Regions from separate parts of the Streptomyces sp. NPDC017936 genome, predicted to be linked through region 3. Evidence: predicted binding sites of a transcription regulator. Region 3 holds the regulator's gene; each other region holds the start of a gene.
What was found. Region 3 encodes HrcA, which represses chaperone genes, less so after heat shock. Its sites were predicted from a motif close to TTNGCACTCNGNNNNNCNGAGTGCNAA; they were not measured.
Positions count from the first base shown of each region.

Region 1: a site for HrcA is predicted at 1,999-2,025, ahead of groL (chaperonin GroEL). Genes of this name have one in related genera too.
Region 2: a site for HrcA is predicted at 2,465-2,491, ahead of groES (co-chaperone GroES). Genes of this name have one in related genera too.

Region 1 covers NZ_JBIRHK010000005.1:121,829-126,313, forward strand. Annotated here, with positions in the region: gene thrC (threonine synthase) at 1-900, shown strand, start outside; gene ACH4F6_RS12370 (MoaD/ThiS family protein) at 941-1,216, shown strand; gene ACH4F6_RS12375 (cold-shock protein) at 1,670-1,873, shown strand; gene groL (chaperonin GroEL) at 2,187-3,809, shown strand; gene ACH4F6_RS12385 (glycerophosphodiester phosphodiesterase) at 3,919-4,485, opposite strand, start outside.
Region 2 covers NZ_JBIRHK010000011.1:687-5,171, reverse strand. Annotated here, with positions in the region: gene ACH4F6_RS22860 (SAM-dependent methyltransferase) at 1-323, opposite strand, end outside; gene ACH4F6_RS22855 (polysaccharide deacetylase family protein) at 426-1,358, shown strand; gene ACH4F6_RS22850 (polysaccharide deacetylase family protein) at 1,355-2,191, shown strand; gene groES (co-chaperone GroES) at 2,638-2,946, shown strand; gene groL (chaperonin GroEL) at 3,064-4,485, shown strand, end outside.
Region 3 covers NZ_JBIRHK010000003.1:428,963-433,447, reverse strand. Annotated here, with positions in the region: gene ACH4F6_RS08480 (nitronate monooxygenase) at 1-658, opposite strand, end outside; gene dnaJ (molecular chaperone DnaJ) at 854-1,990, opposite strand; gene hrcA (heat-inducible transcriptional repressor HrcA) at 1,991-3,007, opposite strand; gene ACH4F6_RS08465 (MBL fold metallo-hydrolase) at 3,161-3,895, shown strand; gene ACH4F6_RS08460 (DUF3097 domain-containing protein) at 3,927-4,485, shown strand, end outside.

The DNA of each region.
Region 1 (4,485 bases), on a different contig from region 3:
CGGGTGGTCGCCCAGGCCCTGGAGGCCGCCCGCGCCTTCGGCTTCACCACCCTCTCCTGCTCCTCCACCGGCAACCTGGCCGGCGCCGTCGGCGCCGCCGCCGCCCGGGCCGGCTTCCGCTCCTGCGTGTTCATCCCGCACGACCTGGAGCAGGGCAAGGTCGTCATGGCCGCGATCTACGGCGGCGAACTCGTCGGCATCGAGGGCAACTACGACGACGTCAACCGCTTCTGCTCCGAGCTCATCGGCGACCCGGCGGGCGAGGGCTGGGGCTTCGTCAACGTCAACCTGCGGCCGTACTACGCCGAGGGCTCCAAGACGCTGGCGTACGAGATCTGCGAGCAGCTCGGCTGGCGGCTCCCGGACCAGCTGGTCGTCCCCATCGCCTCCGGCTCGCAGCTCACGAAGATCGACAAGGGTCTGCAGGAGCTGATCAAGCTCGGCCTCGTCGAGGACAGGCCGTACAAGATCTTCGGCGCCCAGGCCGAGGGCTGCTCGCCGGTGTCCACCGCCTACAAGGCCGGTCACGACGTCGTGCGCCCCCAGAAGCCGGACACCATCGCCAAGTCGCTCGCCATCGGCAACCCGGCGGACGGCCCGTACGTCCTCGACATCGCGCGGCGCACCGGCGGTGCGGTGGAGGACGTGACCGACGAGCAGATCGTCGACGCGATCAAGCTGCTCGCCCGGACGGAGGGCGTCTTCGCCGAGACGGCGGGTGGCGTGACGGTCGGCGTCACCAGGAAGCTGATCGAGAACGGTCTGCTGGACCCGAGCCTCACGACCGTCGTGCTCAACACCGGCGACGGGCTGAAGACGCTGGACGCGGTGGCCGGCACGGGGCTCACCGCGACCATCCGCCCCACCCTGGACTCGTTCCGTGAAGCCGGCCTCGCGTAGGCAGGACCCGCCGAATCACCTGACCGGAGGTCAGCAGCACATGAGCGTCACCGTCCGCATCCCCACCATCCTGCGCACCTACACCGGCGGCCAGGCCGAGGTGTCCGCCGAGGGGGCGACCCTCGCCGAGGTCATCGAGGACCTGGAGAAGAACCACACCGGCATCGCCGCGCGCGTCCTGGACGACCAGGGCAAGCTCCGACGGTTCGTCAACGTGTACGTGAACGACGACGACGTGCGGTTCGAGCAGGGGCTGGAGACGGCGACCCCCGCCGGCGCCGGCGTCTCGATCATCCCCGCCGTCGCCGGTGGCTGATCCCCGGTCGGTACCCGCCGGTAGTAACCGTCGGTAAGAGCGATGACCGTGCGTTCATCGAATTGCCCCCTCCGTGAGAGAAGCGGAGGGGGCAATTCAGTGTGGTTGAGCGCGGTACAGTTGGGGAACTCGCCGCCATTCGCACGCCGAACGCAGAGGAGTTCCGGCTTCGCGTGCGGTGAGAAGTAGCCAAAGTGTGCAGCTGTTTTGCGCCTTTCGTTCCCTATGTGAGGCCCGACTTGCCCTGAGTGCGGGGGAATTCTCGCCATATTTCGGGCCGCCCACGTCCAGAATTCTCGTCCGATCGACCTGTTGCAGACGGCAGTTGGACAGATACATTCAGCCGCGGTCGACGCGTTCCGGCGCACGCCCCCAACCAGTCTGGGGGGTGAGGTCTGACCCGGATCCGCGAAGTGTGGATCTGTGCAAGGGCCAGTAATAGGGGAGTTAGGCATGGCTCAGGGCACCGTCAAGTGGTTCAACGCGGAGAAGGGGTACGGCTTCATCGCGGTCGACGGTGGTGCGGACGTCTTCGTCCACTACAGCGCGATTCAGATGGACGGCTACCGCACCCTGGAAGAGGGCCAGCGGGTCGAGTTCGAGATCTCGCAGGGTCAGAAAGGCCCGCAGGCCGACATGGTTCGCGTCACCGCCTGAACGTTCAGCAACGCCACGTCCACGAAGGGCCCGCACCCGGCGCAGGGTGCGGGCCCTTCGCCCTGCCCGCCCGCCCGCGCCCGCCGTCCGGCCGCCTCCCCGGCCGACCCGCTTCGCGGGTGCGCCTTGCACTCGAGGTGCCCGAGTGCTAATCATTGCGTTAGCACTCTGAAGGTGAGAGTGACAAAGAAGGACCGGGTCGGTGAGGCCCGCAGGCCAGGTGGGGCAAGGAACCACAGGCCGGCGAGCCGTCCGTCGCGGGCGCGGGCGCGGTCCGAAGGAATCACCCCCAGTCCTGGAGGGACCACTTCACATGGCCAAGATCATCGCGTTCGACGAGGAGGCGCGGCGCGGCCTCGAGCGCGGCATGAACCAGCTCGCGGACGCCGTGAAGGTGACGCTCGGCCCCAAGGGCCGCAACGTCGTCCTCGAGAAGAAGTGGGGCGCCCCCACGATCACCAACGATGGTGTCTCCATCGCCAAGGAGATCGAGCTCGAGGACCCGTACGAGAAGATCGGCGCCGAGCTGGTCAAGGAAGTCGCCAAGAAGACGGACGACGTCGCCGGTGACGGTACGACCACCGCGACCGTCCTCGCCCAGGCCCTGGTCAAGGAGGGCCTGCGCAACGTAGCCGCCGGCGCCAACCCGATGGCCCTGAAGCGCGGTATCGAGAAGGCCGTCGAGGCCGTCTCCGCCGCCCTGCTCGAGCAGGCGAAGGACGTCGAGACCAAGGAGCAGATCGCCTCCACGGCCTCCATCTCCGCCGCCGACACCCAGATCGGCGAGCTGATCGCCGAGGCCATGGACAAGGTCGGCAAGGAAGGCGTCATCACCGTCGAGGAGTCCCAGACCTTCGGTCTGGAGCTGGAGCTCACCGAGGGCATGCGCTTCGACAAGGGCTACATCTCGGCGTACTTCGCCACCGACATGGAGCGTATGGAGGCCGTCCTCGACGACCCGTACATCCTGATCGCCAACTCCAAGATCTCCAACGTCAAGGACCTGCTCCCGCTCCTGGAGAAGGTCATGCAGTCGGGCAAGCCGCTGCTGATCATCGCCGAGGACGTCGAGGGCGAGGCCCTGTCGACCCTGGTCGTCAACAAGATCCGCGGCACCTTCAAGTCCGTCGCGGTCAAGGCCCCGGGCTTCGGCGACCGCCGCAAGGCCATGCTGAACGACATCGCCATCCTCACCGGCGGCGAGGTCATCTCCGAGGAGGTCGGTCTCAAGCTCGAGAACACGACCCTCGACCTGCTCGGCAAGGCCCGCAAGGTCGTCATCACCAAGGACGAGACCACCATCGTCGACGGCGCCGGCTCCTCGGAGCAGGTCGCGGGCCGCGTGAACCAGATCCGCGCCGAGATCGAGAACAGCGACTCCGACTACGACCGCGAGAAGCTCCAGGAGCGCCTGGCCAAGCTCGCGGGCGGCGTGGCCGTCATCAAGGCCGGTGCCGCCACCGAGGTCGAGCTCAAGGAGCGCAAGCACCGCATCGAGGACGCCGTCCGCAACGCGAAGGCGGCCGTCGAGGAGGGCATCGTCGCCGGTGGCGGCGTGGCCCTGCTCCAGGCCTCCCAGGTGTTCGAGAAGCTGGAGCTCGAGGGCGACGAGGCCACCGGTGCCGCCGCCGTCAAGCTGGCGCTCGAGGCCCCGCTGAAGCAGATCGCGGTCAACGCCGGCCTCGAGGGCGGCGTCGTGGTGGAGAAGGTGCGCAACCTGACCCCGGGCCACGGCCTGAACGCCGCGACCGGCGAGTACGTCGACCTGGTCGCCGAGGGCATCATCGACCCGGCCAAGGTGACGCGCTCCGCGCTGCAGAACGCCGCGTCGATCGCCGCGCTGTTCCTCACCACCGAGGCCGTCATCGCCGACAAGCCGGAGAAGGCCGCTGCCCCGGCCGGCGGCGGCATGCCGGGCGGTGACATGGACTTCTGATCCTCTTCGAGGATCGGACGCGTCCGCGGTACCGAGGGCGGCACTCCCTGTTCCGGCAGGGGGTGCCGCCCTCGGGCGTTCTCCCGTGCGCGCGGGCCGTGTCACGCGGTCAGCGCCCGAGAGCGCGCCGCATCGCGTCCGGGACGTCGGTGGTGAAGCCGTCCACGCGCAGGTCGCGGAGGCGGCGTGCCTGGCCGGCGGTGTTCACCGTGTACGGCCACACCTTCAGGGGCGTGCCGTGCGGGCCCTCGAGGGCGTGGGCGCGGCGCACGAAGTCGCCGGTGGTGGCCGTGTGTTCGGGGTTGACCGAGTCGGCGAACCGCGCGTACGACGCCAGCTCGCCGGGTGACACCCGCTCGTCGCAGATGCCGAGCCTGATGTCCGGCCGCTCCTCGCGGACGGATCTCAGGGCGGCGGGCAGGAAGCTGATCACGTACAGCCGGTGGTGGACGTGGTGGGCGTCCAGCCAGCCCTTGCGGCCCAGGACCCGCAGCGTGTCCCGGACGACGCCGGGGTGGCCGCCCGGCCACTTCAGTTCCAGGAGCAGGCCCTGGCCGGTGCGGTCGAGCCGGTCGAGGAGCTGCCCGAGGGTGGGGACGCGGGCCGTCTCGTACCGGGAGCCCTTCCACCGGGGGGAGGCTCCGGCGCGCAGTCTGTTCAGTTCCGCGTAGGTGAA
Region 2 (4,485 bases), on a different contig from region 3:
CCGCCGATCCCGCTGCACAGGTCGGCGACCGAGGTCACGCCCAGTTCCCGGAACCGTTCGGCCCGGTACGCCGCCACGCTCGCCCGGGTCGACTGCTCCACCCCGTTCGGCGTGAAGAACATCCGCCCGGCGTCCTCGGCCCCGAACTTGGCCGCCGCCCGCTGCCGCAGCCGGGCCTGACCGAGCGCGGCCGAGACCAGGCCGGCGGGATGGTCGCGGCGCAGCCGGGTGGCGACGGCGAGTTCGTCGGCCGGGGCGGTGCCGCGCACGGCGTCGAGGAGGGCACGGCCCTCGGGGGTGAGGAGGGGGGCGAGGTCGTTCACCGGCTCATTGTGGGCCAGTCGGGGGACGGTGCGCCTCCGGCCGCCGTACCGGGCGGGGTGTCGGACGGGGAGCCCGGAGCGCGGCTGCGAGGATCCGGCGCCATGGGATCAGTCGTACAAAACGATAAAAAGGCGGTACGGCGAGGGAGGATCCGGGGCGGGGTCGCCGTCCTCGCCCTGACGGCCATCGCGTCGGGCTGCGCGCAGGGCGGCGGCCCGGGCACCGCCGGCAGCCGTCCCGCCGCCGGCCAGGAGCCCGGAGGAACCCCGGCGGGCGCCTCGCGCTCGTACGCGGACAGGCTGCGCGCCGACCACGCGGAGCGGGTCGCGGCGGCGAGGCGCTGGGGCCTGGAGGAGGTCCCGCTGGTGCCCCCCGCACCTCCCGCGAGGAAGCCGCGCATCACCACCCGCGAGGGTTTCGAGGTCCGTGGCCACGAGGAGCAGGACCTGCCCCCGGTCTTCACCACCGTCCCCACCGAGCGGAAGGTCGTCTTCCTCACCATCGACGACGGCGCCGACAAGGACCCGGCGTTCCTGCGCATGATGAGCGAGCTGAAGATCCCGTACACCGCCTTCCTCAGCGACTACCTCATCAAGGACGACTACCGCTTCTTCGCGAGGATGCAGGCCGAGGGGGTGGGCCTGAACAACCACACCCTCCACCACCCCTATCTGCCGGGCCTGTCCTACCAGCGCCAGAAGCACGAGATCTGCGGCATGCAGGACGTGATCGAGGAGCGCTACGGCGAACGGCCCACCCTCTTCCGGCCGCCGTACGGCAACTACAACCGCGACACGCTGCGCGCCGCCAAGCGGTGCGGCGTCAAGCACGTTCCCCTCTGGAGCGAGGAGGTCTTCGTCGACCACTGGGAGTACCGCGAGTGGGACCGCGACCTCCACCCCGGCGACATCGTCCTGACCCACTTCCGCGGCCGGAACGACTGGAAGGGCTCGATGCCCGACATGATCCGCCGGTTCCTGAACAAGGTCACGCGGAAGGGGTACGCGGTGGCACGCCTGGAGGACTACCTGTGAGGAAGCGGGGGCCGGCGGCGGCCGCGGCCGCACTGCTGACGCTGGCGGCGCTGACCGGCTGCGCCCAGTCCGTCGACCCGATCGAACGGCTGGGCCGGAAGGCGGTGGAACGGGTCCGCCCGGACGCCCGGGAGTCCCGCCCGCTCCCGGCCCCGCCCGAGCGGACGGACACCCTTCGCCGCCGGGAACCGACGGCCCCCGCGTCCGCCCGCACCGCCCGTCCCCTGTCCGGCAGCCCCGCCCGGGCGGCGCTCCCGCCCGTCGTCGACCACGTCCCGACCCGCGACAGGGTCGTCTTCCTCACCTACGACGACGGCGCCGAACGCGACCCCCGTTTCGTCGACATGGTCCGCGAACTCCGCCTCCCGGTCAGCATGTTCCTCACGGACAGCGTGGCCGGCCCCGGCTACGGTCACTTCGCCCGGCTCCGGTCCGTCGGCGCGACCCTCCAGAACCACACCCTCGACCACGCGGCCCTGCGCGGCCTGCCCTACGCCGGCCAGCGCGCCGAGATCTGCGGCCAGCAGGACAAGCTCAGCGCCCGCTTCGGCGTGCGCCCCCGCCTCTTCCGCCCGCCCTACGGCGGGTACGACTCCACCACCCGGCGCGCCGCCGCCGACTGCGGCATCACCGCGATCGTGCTCTGGCGCGCCTCGATGGGCCCCGCCGAGCTCACCTACGCCCACGGCGCCCACCGCCTCCGCCCCGGAGACGTCATCGCCGTGGACCCGGACGAGTCCCCGGGCCCGACCCTGAGGGAGCGGACGGCACGGCTGCTGCGGCAGGTGCGGGAACAGGGGCTGACGGTGGGACGGCTGGAGGACTACCTGTAGGCGGTCGTCCTCCCGCCGGGAGCCGCCCCTCCCCGGGACCCCGCCGGCGGCACCTCGGGTCCGTCCGGCGGAACCTTCCGGGGAGGGCCGGCGAAACCAGCCCGTTCGGCGGAACCTCTTGACGAGGCCCCGTGGAATCAGCCCGTCCGGCGCTTGAGGACGAGGCCCGTCCAGGGCCGGAGCGGGGGCCCGGGGGCGGCGGCCCCCAGCCACGCCGACGCCGGGGGTCAGGACGCTCACGTCCACCGAAATTACGCCGACGCGCCGCGGGCATTGGCACTCCGCTTGACCGAGTGCTAACCCCGGTCATAGTCTCAGCCCTGGCACTCCCCACTGGAGAGTGCCAACAACGCGACGGGCAGGTCCGGCACCCGCGACGACGGATCGACCTGGTCGCCACCTCAGACAGTTAACCCCGTGAGATCTCCGAAGGGGGAGGTCGGATCGTGACGACCGCCAGCTCCAAGGTTGCCATCAAGCCGCTCGAGGACCGCATCGTGGTCCAGCCGCTCGACGCCGAGCAGACCACGGCCTCTGGCCTGGTCATCCCGGACACCGCGAAGGAGAAGCCCCAGGAGGGCGCCGTCCTCGCCGTGGGCCCGGGCCGCTTCGAGAACGGCGAGCGCCTGCCGCTCGACGTCAAGGTCGGCGACGTCGTCCTGTACAGCAAGTACGGCGGCACCGAGGTGAAGTACAACGGCGAGGAGTACCTCGTCCTCTCGGCTCGCGACGTCCTCGCGATCATCGAGAAGTAAGTCACCTCGAAGCACATTGCTTCGAACGCTGCGCCCCTGGCCCCCACGACCATTGATCAAGGGCGCCGGGGGCGCAGCGTCATTCCACCCCAGAATTCCGAGAGGGCTCCCGCTGTCATGGCGAAGATCCTGAAGTTCGACGAGGACGCCCGTCGCGCCCTCGAGCGCGGCGTCAACAAGCTGGCCGACACGGTCAAGGTGACGATCGGCCCCAAGGGCCGCAACGTCGTCATCGACAAGAAGTTCGGTGCCCCCACCATCACCAACGACGGTGTCACGATCGCCCGCGAGGTCGAGATCGAGGACCCGTACGAGAACCTCGGCGCGCAGCTGGTGAAGGAGGTGGCGACCAAGACCAACGACATCGCTGGTGACGGCACCACCACCGCCACGGTCCTGGCCCAGGCGCTGGTCCGCGAGGGCCTGAAGAACGTCGCCGCCGGCGCCTCCCCCGCGCTGCTGAAGAAGGGCATCGACGCCGCGGTCAAGGCCGTCTCCGACGACCTGCTCGCCTCGGCCCGCCCGATCGACGAGAAGTCCGACATCGCCGCCGTGGCCGCGCTGTCCGCCCAGGACCAGCAGGTCGGCGAGCTCATCGCCGAGGCGATGGACAAGGTCGGCAAGGACGGTGTCATCACCGTCGAGGAGTCCAACACCTTCGGCCTGGAGCTGGACTTCACCGAGGGCATGGCCTTCGACAAGGGCTACCTGTCGCCGTACTTCGTGACGGACCAGGAGCGCATGGAGGCCGTCCTGGAGGACCCCTACATCCTCATCAACCAGGGCAAGATCTCCTCCATCGCCGACCTGCTGCCGCTGCTGGAGAAGGTCATCCAGACCAACTCCTCCAAGCCGCTGCTGATCATCGCCGAGGACGTCGAGGGCGAGGCCCTCTCCACCCTCGTCGTCAACAAGATCCGCGGCACCTTCAACGCGGTCGCCGTCAAGGCCCCGGGCTTCGGTGACCGTCGCAAGGCGATGCTCCAGGACATGGCCACCCTCACCGGTGCCACCGTCATCTCCGAGGAGGTCGGCCTCAAGCTCGACCAGGTCGGCGTCGACGTGCTCGGCTCCGCCCGCCGCATCACCGTCACCAAGGACGACACCACCATCGTCGACGGCGCCGGCAACTCCGAGGACGTCCAGGGCCGCGTCGCCCAGATCAAGGCCGAGATCGAGAACACCGACTCCGACTGGGACCGCGAGAAGCTCCAGGAGCGCCTCGCGAAGCTGGCCGGCGGCGTGTGCGTGATCAAGGTCGGCGCCGCCACCGAGGTCGAGCTCAAGGAGAAGAAGCACCGTCTGGAGGACGCCATCTCCGCGACCCGCGCCGCGGTCGAGGAGGGCATCGTCTCCGGTGGTGGCTCCGCCCTGGTCCACGCCGTCAAGGTCCTCGAGGGCAACCTCGACAAGACCGGCGACGAGGCCACCGGTGTCTCCGTCGTCCGCCGCGCCGCCGTCGAGCCGCTGCGCTGGATCGCCGAGAACGCCGGCCTCGAGGGCTACGTCATCGTCTCCAAGGTCGCCGAGCTCGAGAAG
Region 3 (4,485 bases):
CGCGGATCTGGGCGAGCAGCGACAGCAGGCCGATGCCGGAGCCGTCGTTCTCCGGGACGTCCCGGTGGGTGCCCTGGTGGCCGCCGGCCTCCACGCCCTGCACGATCACCGCGTCGGCGCCGGCCCGCTCCACGGCGATCGCCTCCTCGGCGGTGGTGGCGGTGACCAGCGTGAACGTTCCGGCGCGGCGCAGCGACTCCAGCACCGCGGGGGCGGGCACGCCGAAGTGGAACGACACCACGGGCACCGGGTTGTCCAGCAGCACCGCGAGCTTGGCGTCGTAGCCGTCGTCCCGGCCGCTGTCCGGGTCGCCCAGTTCCGTCTCGTACCAGGCGGCCTCACCGGCCAGCTGGTGGGCGTACACCTCGACGGCGCCGGCGTCGAAGGGCGCGGCGCCGGTCGCCCCGGCGGAGCCGGCGCCCGCACCGGGGTGCTCCGGCTGCGGCATGAACAGGTTCACGCCGAAGGGCCGGGCCGTGAGGCTCCGCAGCTGCTTGATCTCCTGGTACATGCCGTCGGCGGTCTTGTACCCGGCGGCGAGGAACCCGAGCCCGCCGGCCTCGGACACGGCGGCGACGAGCTGCGGGAGGGAGACGCCGCCCGCCATGGGGGCCTGCACGATCGGAAGAGGGAGGAGATCGGTCAGTGCGGAGGACATGACGGCATGTTGTCACGTCCTCCGAACGAGTCCGAATCGGGCCTTCCTCTTGGCATGTGCCAGGGCAGCGGCGCGGTGAACGGGCCTGTCCGGCCCCGGCCGCCGAGCGCCGGCCGGGGCGACCCGGCCCGTCCGGGGGCGCCCCTTCCGGGGGAGTCCGCGGACGGGGCGCGCGGCACCGTCCGCCGTCACCCGTCAGCGTCCGTTGAACGCGTCCTTCAGCCGCGAGAACAGACCCTGCTGCCCGGGCTGGAACTGCCCCTGCGGCCGTTCCTCGCCCCGCAGCTTGGACAGCTCGCGCAGCAACCGCTCCTGCTCCGGGTCCAGCTTCGTCGGCGTCTGCACCTCGACGTGGACGACGAGGTCGCCCCGTCCGCCGCCGCGCAGATGCGTGACGCCCCGCCCGTGCAGCGGGATCGACTGCCCCGACTGCGTGCCGGGCCGGATGTCGACCTCCTCCAGGCCGTCCAGCGTCTCCAGCGGCACCTTCGTGCCGAGGGCCGCCGCGGTCATCGGGATGGTCACCGTGCAGTGCAGGTCGTCACCGCGCCGCTGGAAGGTGGAGTGCGGCAGCTCGTGGATCTCGACGTACAGGTCTCCGGCGGGGCCGCCGCCGGGGCCGACCTCGCCCTCGCCGGCGAGCTGGATCCGGGTGCCGTTGTCGACACCGGCCGGGATCTTCACGGTCAGGGTCCGGCGGGAGCGCACCCGCCCGTCGCCCGCGCACTCCGGGCACGGCGTGGGCACGACGGTGCCGAAGCCCTGGCACTGGGGGCAGGGGCGCGAGGTCATGACCTGGCCGAGGAAGGACCGGGTCACCTGGGACACCTCACCGCGGCCGCGGCACATGTCGCACGTCTGGGCGGTGGTGCCCGGCGCCGCGCCCTCACCGCTGCAGGTGGAGCAGACGATCGCCGTGTCGACCTGGATGTCCTTGGTGGTGCCGAAGGCGGCCTCGTCGAGGTCGACCTCCAGCCGGATCATCGCGTCCTGGCCCCGGCGGGTGCGCGAGCGCGGCCCGCGCTGGGACGCCGTGCCGAAGAAGGCGTCCATGATGTCGGAGAAGTTGCCGAAGCCGCCGGCTCCGAAGCCGCCCGCGCCACCGCCGCCGGACTGCGAGAGCGGGTCGCCGCCGAGGTCGTAGACCTGCTTCTTCTGCGGGTCCGACAGCACCTCGTAGGCGGCGTTGATCTCCTTGAACCGCTCCTGGGTCTTCGGATCGGGGTTGACGTCCGGGTGCAGCTCGCGCGCGAGCCGCCGGAAGGCCTTCTTGATCTCTTCCTGCGACGCGTCGCGGCGCACGCCGAGAACGGCGTAGTAGTCCGTGGCCACTTACGACTCCGCCAGGATCTGTCCGACGTACCGTGCCACTGCGCGTACCGCTCCCATCGTTCCCGGGTAATCCATGCGGGTCGGTCCGACCACGCCGAGCTTGGCGACTGCCTCGCCGCCCGAACCGTAGCCGACCGACACCACGGAAGTGGAGTTGAGTCCCTCGTAGGCGTTCTCGTGACCGATGCGTACGGTCATGCCCGAATCCCCCGCCTCGCCGAGGAGCTTGAGGAGGACGACCTGCTCCTCCAAGGCTTCCAGGACGGGTCGGATCGTGAGGGGAAAGTCATGTCCGAAGCGGGTGAGATTGGCGGTGCCGCCGATCATCAGCCGCTCCTCGTTCTCCTCGACGAGGGTCTCCAGCAGGGTGGAGAGCACCGTCGAGACCGTGCCGCGGTCCTCCGCCTCGAAGGCGTCCGGCAGGTCCTCCACCAGACGCGGCACGTCCGCGAACCGGCGGCCCGCGACCCGGCTGTTCAGCCGCGCCCGCAGGTCCGCCAGCGAGGCCTCGCCGAACGGCGCCGGGCAGTCCACCATCCGCTGCTCGACCCGGCCGGTGTCCGTGATCAGCACGAGCATCAGCCGGGCGGGCGCGAGCGACAGCAGTTCCACGTGCCGCACGGTGGACCGGGTCAGCGACGGGTACTGCACGACGGCGACCTGCCGCGTGAGCTGCGCGAGCAGCCGTACCGTCCGCGCCACCACGTCGTCGAGGTCGACGGCGCCGTCGAGGAAGTTCTGGATGGCCCGCCGCTCGGGGGCCGTCATCGGCTTGACGCCGGCCAGCTTGTCGACGAAGAGGCGGTAGCCCTTGTCGGTGGGGATGCGCCCGGCGCTGGTGTGCGGCTGGGCGATGTACCCCTCGTCCTCCAGGGCCGCCATGTCGTTGCGGACCGTCGCCGGGGAGACGCCGAGGTTGTGCCGCTCGGTGAGCGCCTTGGAGCCGACCGGCTCCTCGGTGCCCACGTAGTCCTGGACGATGGCACGCAGTACCTGGAGCCGTCGTTCACTCAGCATGCGCGCACACCTCCAGCAAGTCGTCCCCTTGGCGCCTGGCCTGGCACTCGTCACTTCCGAGTGCCAGCGTTCCCCGGCCCAGTGTACGGCCGTGGGGTACGCCCTGGGCAAGGTCGGTCGCCCGTGCGGGCCGCCAGGCCCTAGCGTCGCCGTATGAGGGTGACTTGGGAAGAGCTGGGATGGGAGCGGATCGCCACCGGCGTCGGGCGGTGCCGGCTGCCGGGCTGGGACTGCACGACGGGGCTGGTCGTCGGGGCGGGCGCGGCCCTGGTGATCGACGCGGGGTCGAGCCTCGGGGAGGGGGCGCGGCTGCGGACGCGGGCGGAGGAGCTCGCCGGTCACCGTGTGACCCATCTCGCGCTCACCCACCCCCACTTCGATCACGTCTTCGGGGCGGCGGCGTTCGCGGGCGCGGAGGTGTTCGCGGCGGTGGGCGCGCAGTCGCTGCTCACGCCCGGGGGCCGCGGGGCGGAGGAGATGCGGGCGGACGCGCTGCGCAACGGGCTCGACGCGACGGCGGCCGCGGAGGCCGCGGCGACGCTCGTCCGCCCCCGCCACCTGGTCTCCGGCGAGTGGACCCTCGACCTGGGCGGCGGCCGGCAGGTCCTGCTGGCGAACGTGGGTCCCGGCCACACCGCCCACGACCTGGCGGTCCTGGTGCCGGGCTCGCCGGAGGTGGTGTTCTGCGGGGACCTGGTCGAGGAGTCCGGCGAGCCCCAGGCCGGTCCCGACGCCGTACCGGCCCACTGGCCGGCCGCCCTGGACCGGCTGCTGGACCTCGGCGGTGAGGACGCGCTGTACGTGCCCGGGCACGGGGCGGTGGTGGACGCCGCCTTCGTGCGGGCCCAGCGGGACGCGCTGGCGGCGCGTTTCGGCGTGTCGCCGTGACCGCGCCGGGGGTTCTCCTATCGTCATCCGAATGCGCCAGTACTCCGCCGATCTCACCCCTCCCTGGAAGAAGCCGCAGCCGGTCCCCGAGGTCGCGGCGGAGCCCGGCCTGGTGGTGGAGGAGCCCGGCACCGGTTTCTGCGGCGCGGTGATCCGCTGCGAGGCGGGCACGGTGACCCTGGAGGACCGGTTCGGCAAGCACCGGGTGTTCCCGCTGGAGCCCCGGGGCTTCCTGCTGGAGGGCCGGGTCGTGACCCTCGTCCGGCCCGCCTCGGGTCCGGCGCGGCCCACGCGCACCGCGTCCGGTTCGGTCGCCGTCCCCGGTGCCCGCGCCCGGGTGGCCCGCGCCGGCCGCATCTACGTCGAGGGCCGCCACGACGCGGAACTGGTGGAGAAGGTGTGGGGTGACGACCTGCGCGTCGAGGGCGTGGTCGTGGAGTACCTGGGGGGCGTGGACGACCTGCCGGCCATCGTGGCGGACTTCGCGCCGGGGCCGGACGCGAGGCTGGGCGTCCTCGTGGACCACCTGGTGCCGGGCACGAAGGAGTGGCGCATCGCCGAGTCGGTGACCAGCGAGCACGCGCTGGTGG